DNA from 3 places in the Pseudomonas mucidolens genome. Region 2 is predicted to be linked to each of the others. Evidence: predicted binding sites of a transcription regulator. Region 2 holds the regulator's gene; each other region holds the start of a gene.
What was found. The regulator sigma-54, encoded in region 2, starts transcription at its own class of promoters, with help from an activator protein. The targets are predictions, from matches to a motif close to ANTGGCATNNANNTTGCTNT.
Positions count from the first base shown of each region.

Region 1: glnK (P-II family nitrogen regulator) is a predicted target of sigma-54. The motif match lies at 1,033-1,052, and genes of this name have one in related genera.
Region 3: glnA (glutamate--ammonia ligase) is a predicted target of sigma-54. The motif match lies at 1,144-1,163, and genes of this name have one in related genera.

Region 1 is NZ_LT629802.1:5,180,876-5,184,487, forward strand. It holds gene BLU75_RS23785 (YifB family Mg chelatase-like AAA ATPase) at 1-441, opposite strand, end outside; gene BLU75_RS23790 (accessory factor UbiK family protein) at 576-836, opposite strand; gene glnK (P-II family nitrogen regulator) at 1,249-1,587, shown strand; gene BLU75_RS23800 (ammonium transporter) at 1,622-2,959, shown strand; gene BLU75_RS23805 (secondary thiamine-phosphate synthase enzyme YjbQ) at 3,171-3,596, shown strand.
Region 2 is NZ_LT629802.1:144,529-148,140, reverse strand. It holds gene lptC (LPS export ABC transporter periplasmic protein LptC) at 1-217, shown strand, start outside; gene lptA (lipopolysaccharide transport periplasmic protein LptA) at 204-737, shown strand; gene lptB (LPS export ABC transporter ATP-binding protein) at 737-1,462, shown strand; gene BLU75_RS00695 (RNA polymerase factor sigma-54) at 1,648-3,141, shown strand; gene hpf (ribosome hibernation-promoting factor, HPF/YfiA family) at 3,215-3,520, shown strand; gene ptsN (PTS IIA-like nitrogen regulatory protein PtsN) at 3,533-3,612, shown strand, end outside.
Region 3 is NZ_LT629802.1:4,559,048-4,562,659, forward strand. It holds gene thiI (tRNA uracil 4-sulfurtransferase ThiI) at 1-929, opposite strand, end outside; gene glnA (glutamate--ammonia ligase) at 1,263-2,669, shown strand; gene BLU75_RS20950 (chorismate mutase) at 2,825-3,361, shown strand; gene BLU75_RS20955 (cupin domain-containing protein) at 3,440-3,612, shown strand, end outside.

The DNA of each region.
Region 1 (3,612 bases), 820 kb from region 2:
GCACGCTTCCTCGGCATTCGCGCGCGGCACTATCAAGGTGCGTCCGGCCTTGCGTGCCGCCAGCGCAGCTGGTAGCACACCTTTCACCGCACGTACTTCGCCGGACAGCGCCAGCTCACCGAGGCATTCCACGTCATCCAGCATCAGCGCCGGCACCTGCACGCTGGCCGCCAGGATCCCCAGGGCGATCGCCAAATCAAAACGCCCGCCATCCTTGGGCAAGTCGGCGGGCGCGAGATTGAGGGTGATACGACGCGCGGGGTATTGCAGCGCGGAGTTCAGAATGGCACTGCGCACCCGGTCCTTGCTTTCCTTGACGGCCGTTTCGGGCAGGCCTACCAGCGTCAGGGAGGGCAACCCGTTGGCCATATGCACCTCAACCGTGACGGCGGGGGCCTCGACGCCAATCTGGGCGCGGCTGTGGACAATGGCGAGGGACATGCTCGTTCCTTGAGGTGGAGGGCCGCTTCCTGCGGTTTTTCAAGGGTAGACGAGATGGGGAAGAGCACGGCGGGGAGGTTTTACAGAACGTATCCAGAACTGGGTGTGCCCCGCGTTGCTACAGGTTGTTCGTTTTATTCGGTGGGCGGCGTCAGGCGTGCTTCCAGCTCTGCAACCTTGGCCTCCAGGCTTTCCAGGCGCGCTCGCGTACGGGCCAGCACGACCATCTGGCTATCGAACTCTTCCCGGCTAACCAGATCGAGCTTGCTGAAGCCGCTCTGCAACAGCGCCTTGAACTGGCTTTCGATTTCATTGCGGGGCAGCGGGGTGTCACCGCTGAACAGTCGAGAGGCGTGGCCGCTCAGGGCGTCGAGGAGGTCTTTGGGCGCGAGCATGGGAAATAATCCGGAATAACGGTTGGCAGGCAGTGTATCACGCAGCGTCTGCAGTCATTTCTCACAGTGGTGGTCGCACGCTTTTTGCGCATGGGGTTGGGCGCGGGCGCACTGTTTTTGTGCGTATCCGCCACGCCGCAGTGGCCCTTTGGTGGGCATGAGTGGGCAAGGGATTGATTTCAGGAGTTTTTATGGAGCTGGCAAGGTTTCTGCTTAGACGATCATGACCCATGCACTGATGCAGTCGCTGTGACGAATGCAGTGCGCCGACGGATCAGGGGTACAGGTTTCGTCATGGCGTCGCAAAGGCAATTGCCGAGGCGACGATGCGTTACAAAGCCAGGCACTGCGCTTAGACTTGAGTCGGGTTTGTTTTCCTGGGGCAAGTCCACCAATTCGGGAGAGAGTTTTCATGAAGCTAGTCACTGCCATCATTAAGCCGTTCAAGTTGGACGATGTACGCGAGTCGTTGTCGGAGATCGGCGTGCAGGGCATTACCATCACTGAGGTCAAAGGCTTCGGTCGGCAGAAAGGTCATACCGAGCTGTATCGCGGCGCGGAATATGTAGTCGACTTCCTGCCGAAGGTGAAGATCGATGTCGCCATTGACGACAAGGATCTTGACCGGGTTATCGAGGCTATAACCAAGGCCGCCAACACCGGCAAGATCGGTGACGGCAAGATCTTCGTGGTCAATCTGGAACAGGCTATTCGCATCCGTACCGGCGAAACCGATACCGACGCAATCTAAGCCGCCAAACCCCAACGCCCCAGGAGAAAACAATATGACTCTGCGTAAATTCGCAGGGCTAGGAGCCCTGTTGTCCATCGTAATGCCCAGCCTGGCCATGGCGGCAGACGAAGTGGCGGCTCCAGTCCTCAACTCCGGCGATACCGCCTGGATGCTGACGGCCACCGCGCTGGTGCTGTTCATGACTATTCCTGGCCTGGCGCTGTTCTACGGCGGCATGGTCCGTTCCAAGAACATTCTTTCGGTGATGATGCAGTGCTTCGCCATTACCGGCCTGATCAGCATTCTGTGGGTCGTCTACGGCTACAGCATCGCGTTCGACACCACGGGCATGGAGCAGGGCGTCGTCAACTTCAACTCATTCTTCGGCGGCATGGGCAAGGCGTTCCTGTCGGGTGTGACCCCAGACAGCCTCACCGGTCCTGCGGCGCTGTTCCCGGAAGCGGTGTTCATCACCTTCCAGATGACGTTTGCGATCATTACGCCGGCGCTGATCGTCGGTGCGTTCGCCGAGCGCATGAAATTCTCCGCCATGCTGATCTTCATGGCCATCTGGTTCACCCTGGTGTATGCGCCCATCGCCCACATGGTCTGGAGCGGCGACGGCGGCCTGATGTGGGACTGGGGCGTGCTCGACTTCGCGGGCGGCACGGTGGTGCATATCAACGCCGGCGTGGCTGGCCTGGTGGCGTGCATCGTGCTCGGCAAGCGTAAAGGCTACCCGACCACACCGATGGCTCCGCATAACCTGGGTTACACCCTGATCGGCGCGGCCATGCTGTGGATCGGCTGGTTCGGCTTCAACGCAGGTTCTGCCGCGGCGGCCAACGGCACCGCCGGCATGGCGATGCTGGTCACGCAGATTGCTACTGCGGCGGCGGCACTGGGCTGGATGTTCGCCGAGTGGATCACCCACGGTAAGCCAAGCGCCTTGGGCATCGCCTCGGGCGTGGTGGCCGGCCTGGTGGCGGTTACCCCGGCTGCCGGCACCGTGGGCCCGATGGGCGCCGTGGTCATCGGCCTGGCGTCGGGTGTGATCTGCTTCTTCTGCGCCACCAGCCTCAAGCGCAAGCTGGGTTATGACGACTCGCTGGACGCTTTCGGCGTACACGGTGTCGGCGGTATTGTCGGCGCGATTCTTACCGGCGTGTTCGCGGCGCCGATACTGGGTGGTTTCGGCACGGTGACTGACATTGCCGCGCAAGTCTGGATTCAGGCCAAGGGCGTTGGTTTCACCGTGATCTACACCGGTATCATCACTTACGTCATTCTCAAGGTGCTGGACATGGTGATAGGGCTGCGTGTGAGCGAAGAGGAAGAGGCGGTGGGTCTCGACCTGGCGGAACACAACGAACGTGGCTACAACTTGTAAGTTCGCTTGAAAACATATGCCCGGCTTGCCGGGCATTTTTTTGTCTGGGGTTTGTCTGTCAGAAAGGCTTGTGAGATTTTTCTGCGCAGTTTGTGACGTGATCCACAAGGTACTTTTCATTGTGCGAATGTCTTACAGGCATGTAGGCGTATTCGGCACTTTGTTTTTTCCCAGAGCACGCTAGAATGCGCGCCGATGGGCGGAGAACTGTATGTGGCAACAGAGCCTGATTACCCTGCGGGCCAAGCCTCGGGGCTTTCATCTGGTAACGGACGAGTTGCTCGCCGGCTTGCCTGAGTTGCAGGCGTGTCGAGTCGGCCTGTTGCATCTGTGGCTGCAGCACACCTCGGCCTCGTTGACGATCAACGAGAATGCCGACCCGGCGGTTCGCCGAGACTTCGAGCGGTTTTTCAATGCGCTGGTGCCGCAAGGCGCGGCGGGATATGAACACAACGACGAAGGTCCGGATGATCTGCCGGCGCACTTCAAGGGCAGCCTGTTGGGCTGCCAGCTGAGTCTGCCGATCAAGGCCGGCCGCTTGGCGATAGGAACATGGCAAGGCGTTTATCTGGGCGAGCACCGTGATCATGGCGGTGCCCGTAAAGTCCTCGCCACCTTGCACGGTGATGGGGCATAAGCCACTGGTTATCCGG
Region 2 (3,612 bases):
CGTGCGGATCGCGCGCACCGATGCCGAGAATCGCCAGACGGTGATCACCAGCAGTCGCATGACCGTATTCCCTCAGAAGCAATATGCGCAGACCGAGCAAGACGTTAGAATCGACGGCGCTGGCGGTGTATCGACTGGCAAGGGAATGAAAGCGTATTTGAAAGAAAGCAGGATACACCTGCTATCGAACGTAAGAGGACAGTATGAGGCTCGTTAAAACCCTCCCTATTTTGCTCGGTCTGGGCGCAGCACTGGGAAGCGTGAGCGCCTGGGCTCTGCCGGACGATAGCCAGCAGCCGATCCACATCTCGGCTGACGATGCGCAACTGGATGACAAGCGAGGCATCGCGACCTACACCGGTGGCGTTATCATCACCCAGGGCTCGATGAAGATCACCGGCAGCAAGGTGACATTGACCCGCACCGCGGCGGGCGATATCGACGTCGTAACCTCGGTGGGCAACCTGGCTTATTTCGAGCAGCAGCAAGCCGCCTCCGATCCAGGCCCGATGAAAGGCTATGGCCGGACCATTCAGTATCATGCGCAGCAAAACCGCATCGTCCTGATTGACCAGGCCAAGGTCATCAGCACCGATGGCAACTCCACGGAAGGTGAAAAGATCACCTATGACACCGTGAAGCAGATCGCCAACGCCGGTCGCGCCAACGGCAGCAACGTCACCACGCCACGTCCACGCATCGACATGGTTATCCAGCCGAAGAAGAAGGCCGAGTAATGGCAACCCTGAAAGCCCAGCATCTGGCCAAGGCCTATAAAAGCCGTCAGGTCGTGCGCGACGTCAGCCTGTCGATCGACAGTGGCCAGATCGTCGGCCTGCTTGGCCCCAACGGTGCCGGCAAGACCACCTGTTTCTACATGATTGTCGGCCTGGTCCAGGCGGATCAGGGCCGCGTACTGATCGACGACCTGGATGTCAGCCACCAGCCCATGCACGGCCGTGCCCGGGCCGGTATCGGCTATCTTCCGCAGGAAGCGTCGATCTTCCGCAAACTGTCGGTGTCCGACAACATCATGGCGATCCTCGAGACCCGCAAGGAACTGGATCGTGACGGCCGTCGCCAGGAACTGGAAAGCCTGCTGCAGGAATTCCACATCAACCACATTCGCGACAACCTCGGCATGAGCCTTTCCGGTGGCGAGCGGCGCCGCGTGGAAATTGCCCGCGCATTGGCCACTGCACCAAAGTTCATCCTACTGGATGAACCCTTCGCCGGTGTCGACCCGATCTCGGTGGGCGATATCAAGCAGATCATCCATCACCTCAAGGCCAAGGGAATCGGTGTTTTGATCACCGACCACAACGTACGTGAGACGCTCGATATCTGCGAAACCGCTTATATCGTGAATGATGGCCAACTGATCGCCGAAGGTGACGCCGCGACTATTCTGGCCAACGACTTGGTCAAGGAAGTCTACCTGGGTCACGAGTTCCGCCTGTAAACACCTTGGTGTCATGGCGCAGCGCCGCGGAGCGCGCGAGTCAATAAAAACCTTATTATTTTTATTGTTACCGCGCTCTAGGCAAAGCAACCGACATCAGGCATATAATTTGCTTATGTTTGGCGCTCACGCGCCCTGTCGTGGATGGCGCACTGCGCCGGCGAATAAGGTGTTAAGCCCCTGCCATGAAACCATCGCTAGTCCTGAGAATGGGCCAGCAGCTGACGATGACACCGCAGCTGCAACAGGCCATCCGCCTGCTCCAATTGTCGACCCTGGACCTGCAACAGGAAATCCAGGAGGCCCTGGAGTCCAATCCGATGCTCGAACGCCAGGAAGAAGGCGACGACTTCGATAACGCAGACCCGCTGGCCGATAACGTCGAGCAAAAACCCAACGCTGACGTGCAGGAACCGTCCTATCAGGAAACCGCCCCGACGGTGGATAACCTTGAGGAGGGCGAATGGAACGAGCGCATTCCCAATGATCTGCCCGTGGACACTGCCTGGGAAGACGTCTACCAGACCAGCGCCAGCAGCCTGCCCAGCAACGACGATGACGAGTGGGACTTCACCACCCGCACCTCCGTCGGCGAGAGCCTGCAGAGCCACTTGCTGTGGCAACTGAACCTGGCACCGATGTCCGACACCGATCGCCTGATCGCCGTGACCCTGATCGATTGCATCAATAACCAGGGCTACCTTGACGAGACCCTCGAGGAGATTCTCGAAGCTTTCGACCCGGAACTGGACATCGAGCTGGACGAAATCGAAGCCGTCCTGCACCGCATCCAGCAATTTGAACCGGCCGGCATCGGCGCCCGCGACCTCAGCGAATGCCTGTTGCTGCAACTGCGCCAACTGCCCGCCAAGACGCCGTGGCTCACCGAGGCACAGCGCCTGGTCACTGATTACATCGACTTGCTGGGCGGCCGCGACTACAGCCAACTGATGCGCCGCATGAAGCTCAAGGAAGATGACCTGCGCCAGATCATCGAGCTGGTGCAAAGCCTCAACCCGCGCCCTGGTTCGCAGATCGAGTCCAGCGAGGCGGAATATGTGGTGCCCGACGTGATCGTGCGCAAGGACAACGAACGCTGGCTGGTGGAGCTTAACCAGGAGTCAGTGCCGCGCCTGCGGGTGAATCCGCAATACGCCGGTTTCGTTCGCCGGGCGGACACCAGCGCCGACAACACCTTCATGCGCAATCAATTGCAAGAAGCCCGCTGGTTCATCAAGAGCCTGCAAAGCCGCAACGAGACGCTGATGAAAGTCGCCACACAGATCGTCGAGCACCAGCGCGGCTTCCTGGAGTACGGCGACGAAGCGATGAAACCGCTGGTGCTGCATGACATTGCCGAAGCGGTAGGCATGCACGAATCGACCATTTCCCGCGTGACCACCCAAAAATTCATGCATACCCCACGGGGTATTTATGAGTTGAAATACTTTTTTTCCAGCCACGTCAGCACCTCCGAAGGCGGCGAATGCTCGTCCACGGCGATCCGCGCAATCATCAAAAAACTGGTTGCCGCGGAAAATCAGAAAAAGCCGTTGAGTGACAGCAAGATCGCTGGTTTACTGGAGGCACAAGGCATTCAGGTCGCCCGCCGAACCGTCGCCAAATACCGCGAATCCCTTGGGATTGCGCCTTCCAGCGAGCGTAAGCGGTTGATGTGACGGGCGGGGCACAGCGTTCCAGTGGCAGGCATTTGCCTGCCGCTTTATGCACTGGCAACGAAGGAGAAGCTGTATGCAAGTCAACATCAGTGGACACCATGTAGAAGTCACCCCTCCATTGCGCGATTACGTCGAGCAGAAGCTGAAGCGGCTTGAGGGTCATTTCGACAAGATTACCAATGTGCAAGTCATCATGAAGGTCGATAAACTCCAACAGAAAATCGAGGCGACCCTCCAGATTCCCGGTGGCGAAGTAGTCGCCAATGCCGAGCATGAAGACATGTATGCATCAATCGATGCCTTGACTGACAAGCTTGACCGCCAACTTAAAAAGCATAAGGAAAAGCAGCAGAGCCTCCTTCAAGGTTCTGGCCGCTAACACTCCCCCCTAATGATCCGACTTGAAACCATCCTGACCCCCGGCCGTTCCCTCGTGAACGTGTCGGGTGGCAGTAAAAAGAAAGCCCTCGA
Region 3 (3,612 bases), 1.4 Mb from region 2:
GTCACACAGTCGATCAACGACAGGTTCGGCAGTGTCTGGCTGGACACCTGAGAGATCGCTTCGCCGGTAACCAGCGCCTCGATCTGTAGCCGATCAGCAATCCGGGACGCAGCGCGCAACATCATACGCTTCAATACTACGCCCATATGACTGTTATCGACTTTGCCGAGAATTTCTCCCAGGACTTCCTCGAACGGCACGCTGACAAACAACACACGCTGGGAGCTGCCGTATTTCTTCCAGATATAGTGCGCGACTTCCATCACGCCTAATTCGTGTGCACGCCCGCCCAGGTTAAAGAAGCAGAAGTGGCTCATCAGCCCGCGGCGCATGATCTGGTAGGCCGCCACCGTGGAATCGAAACCGCCGGACATGAGTACCAGGGTCTGTTCCAGGGCTCCCAGCGGGTAGCCACCGATGCTGTTGTGCTGGCTGTGGATCACAAACAACCGTTGGTCGCGAATTTCCATGCGCACTTCAATTTGCGGTGCTTTCAGGGAAATTCCGGCTGCACCGCATTCGCGACGCAGCTTGCTGCCGACGTATTTTTCGACGTCCATGGAGCTGAACGGGTGCTTGCCGGCGCGCTTGCAACGCACGGAGAAAATCTTCCCTGCGAGCGTACCACCGAAGTGCTGCTTGCACTTTTCGGTGATGTCGTCGAAGTCGCCCAACGGGTACTCATCAACCTGCAGAAAGTGCGCGATGCCCGGCATGCAGCTCAGGCGTTCGGTCAGCTCCTTCAGGGCTTTGGGGTCGGTCACGCGGGTTTCCAGCTCGAGATTGTCCCACACGCCGTTCACCACCACAGCCGGGTCCAGATCGCGGAGCACGGCACGGATGTTCTTGGCCAATTGACGGATGAAACGCATCCGTACCGGTCGGCTCTTGATGGTGATCTCAGGGAAGACTTTAACGATTAATTTCATGGAAACAGCGCGCGCAGGGCCAGCCGAAAAAGGGGGGCGCGGATTATAGCGGAAATCGCTCAAGGTTTAACCAGTTAATATACAAACGGCACGAGTCGCACCAAAACAGTGCGTCAGCGTACTTTTGCGCTACATTGCGGTGCGCTATTTATGCGGTTTTAACGGGCTGCACCTTTATAGGGGCCATTTTGAGGCAAAAAGGCCATGTTGGCGCACTGGCATGCAATTTGCTCCCTTGTGAGGCAGGTTGCCATGGCGGACTATCCGCGCCGGCATCACCCACATTCCAAGGGCTAACTCCACTACCCAGCCCGAAGCCACCCGGAGGACACTATGTCGAAGTCGGTTCAACTCATCAAAGATCATGACGTTAAATGGATTGATCTGCGCTTCACGGACACCAAAGGCACTCAGCACCACGTGACCATGCCGGCTCGCGACGCGCTGGATGAGGCCTTCTTCGAAGAAGGTAAAATGTTCGACGGTTCCTCCATCGCTGGCTGGAAAGGCATCGAAGCTTCCGACATGATCCTGATGCCGGACGACACCACCGCCGTACTCGACCCATTCACCGAAGAGCCGACCCTGATTCTGGTCTGCGACGTGATCGAGCCGTCGACCATGCAAGGCTACGACCGCGACCCACGTGCAATCGCCAAGCGTGCCGAGGAATACCTGAAGTCCACCGGTATCGGCGACACCGTATTCGTAGGGCCAGAGCCTGAGTTCTTCATCTTCGACGAAGTGAAGTTCAAGTCCGACATCTCCGGCTCGATGTTCAAAATCTTCTCCGAACAAGGTTCGTGGATGTCCGACCAGGACGTGGAAGGCGGCAACAAAGGCCACCGTCCAGGCGTCAAAGGCGGCTACTTCCCGGTGCCTCCGTTCGACCACGACCATGAAATCCGTACCTCCATGTGCAACGCCATGGAAGAAATGGGCCTGGTCATCGAAGTTCACCACCACGAAGTGGCGACTGCCGGTCAGAACGAAATCGGTGTGAAGTTCAACACCCTGGTAGCCAAGGCTGACGAAGTACAGACCTTGAAGTACTGCGTACATAACGTGGCTGATGCCTACGGCCGTACCGCCACCTTCATGCCTAAGCCACTGTACGGCGATAACGGTTCGGGTATGCACGTTCACCTGTCCATCGCCAAAGAAGGCAAAAACACCTTCGCTGGCGAAGGTTATGCCGGCCTGTCCGACACTGCCCTGTACTTCATCGGCGGTATCATCAAGCACGGTAAGGCTCTGAACGGCTTCACCAACCCGTCGACCAACTCCTACAAGCGTCTGGTCCCAGGTTTCGAAGCGCCGGTAATGCTGGCCTACTCGGCTCGTAACCGTTCCGCCTCGATCCGTATTCCTTACGTGACCAGCCCGCGCGCGCGCCGTATCGAAGCCCGTTTCCCGGATCCAGCAGCCAACCCATACCTGGGCTTCGCTGCACTGTTGATGGCTGGCCTGGACGGTATCCAGAACAAGATCCACCCAGGCGACGCTGCCGACAAGAACTTGTACGACTTGCCGCCTGAAGAGGCCAAGGAAATTCCACAAGTGTGCGGCAGCCTGAAAGAAGCCCTGGAAGAGCTGGACAAGGGCCGTGCGTTCCTGACCAAAGGCGGCGTGTTCAGCGACGACTTTATCGATGCCTACATCGCCCTGAAAAGCGAAGAAGAAATCAAGGTCCGCACCTTCGTACACCCACTGGAATACGAGCTGTACTACAGCTGCTGATCCGGTAGCGCTGCTTGATGCAGCGTGACGAAAAAAGGCCTCCTTGTGGAGGTCTTTTTTTTGCGCTGGGTCTACCCCGCTTGCAGACAACCGCGAAAGATAAGGTAGCCTCTGACTGACGCCATTCCAGACCTGCTCCCACAAGGAGATCTCCATTGAAATATAGATTTGCAATCGCCCTGTTGTTTATCAGCGCCAGTGCCAGCGCCGCGCCGCCAGCCCTTGAGCCGCTGCTCAAGAGCATCGCAGAACGCCTGGCCATTGCCGATCAGGTGGCCCTGAGCAAATGGGACAGCCACAAACCCGTGGAAGACAAGAAACGCGAGCAAGAGGTAATCGCCAACGTCACCGCCCAGGCATCAAGTTACAAACTCGACCCTGCCGCCGCCGAGCAGTTTTTCTCGGCACAAATCGAGGCGAACAAACTGGTGCAGTACACCCACCTCTCCGACTGGCAGCTCCAAGGCAAGGCGCCCGACGACCCGCGCCCGGACTTAGTGAAGCAGATTCGCCCGCAACTGGACCTGCTGCAAAAGCGCCTGCTGCAGCAATTGGCCGATTTTTCCCCCCAGCGCACCGACCCCGACTGCCCGCGATGGCTGGCCCAGGCGGCGCATGCGCCGCTCAATGATCCATTGCGCCAACTTGCGATGATCCGCGCCACCGCCGAATTGTGTACGCGGCCTACTTGATTTGAAGCATCGCCCTGCATCCTGCGCCTATCGGTAGACATAGCCTGAAAAAACTCATTTACCGATCAGGATGGAACCATGGACACCCTCAAATGCTTGATTGCAACGGCTCTGGGATTGTCGTTGCTTGGCTGCGGCATCCAGCCAAAGAATGCGGCATCCATCGAGAAGGAGGTCCTGCTTGAACGCAGCGAGTCGTGGGATGGTGCGCCCTACAAAGCCTACCCTTCCGGCCCGCCGCGGCTCACGTT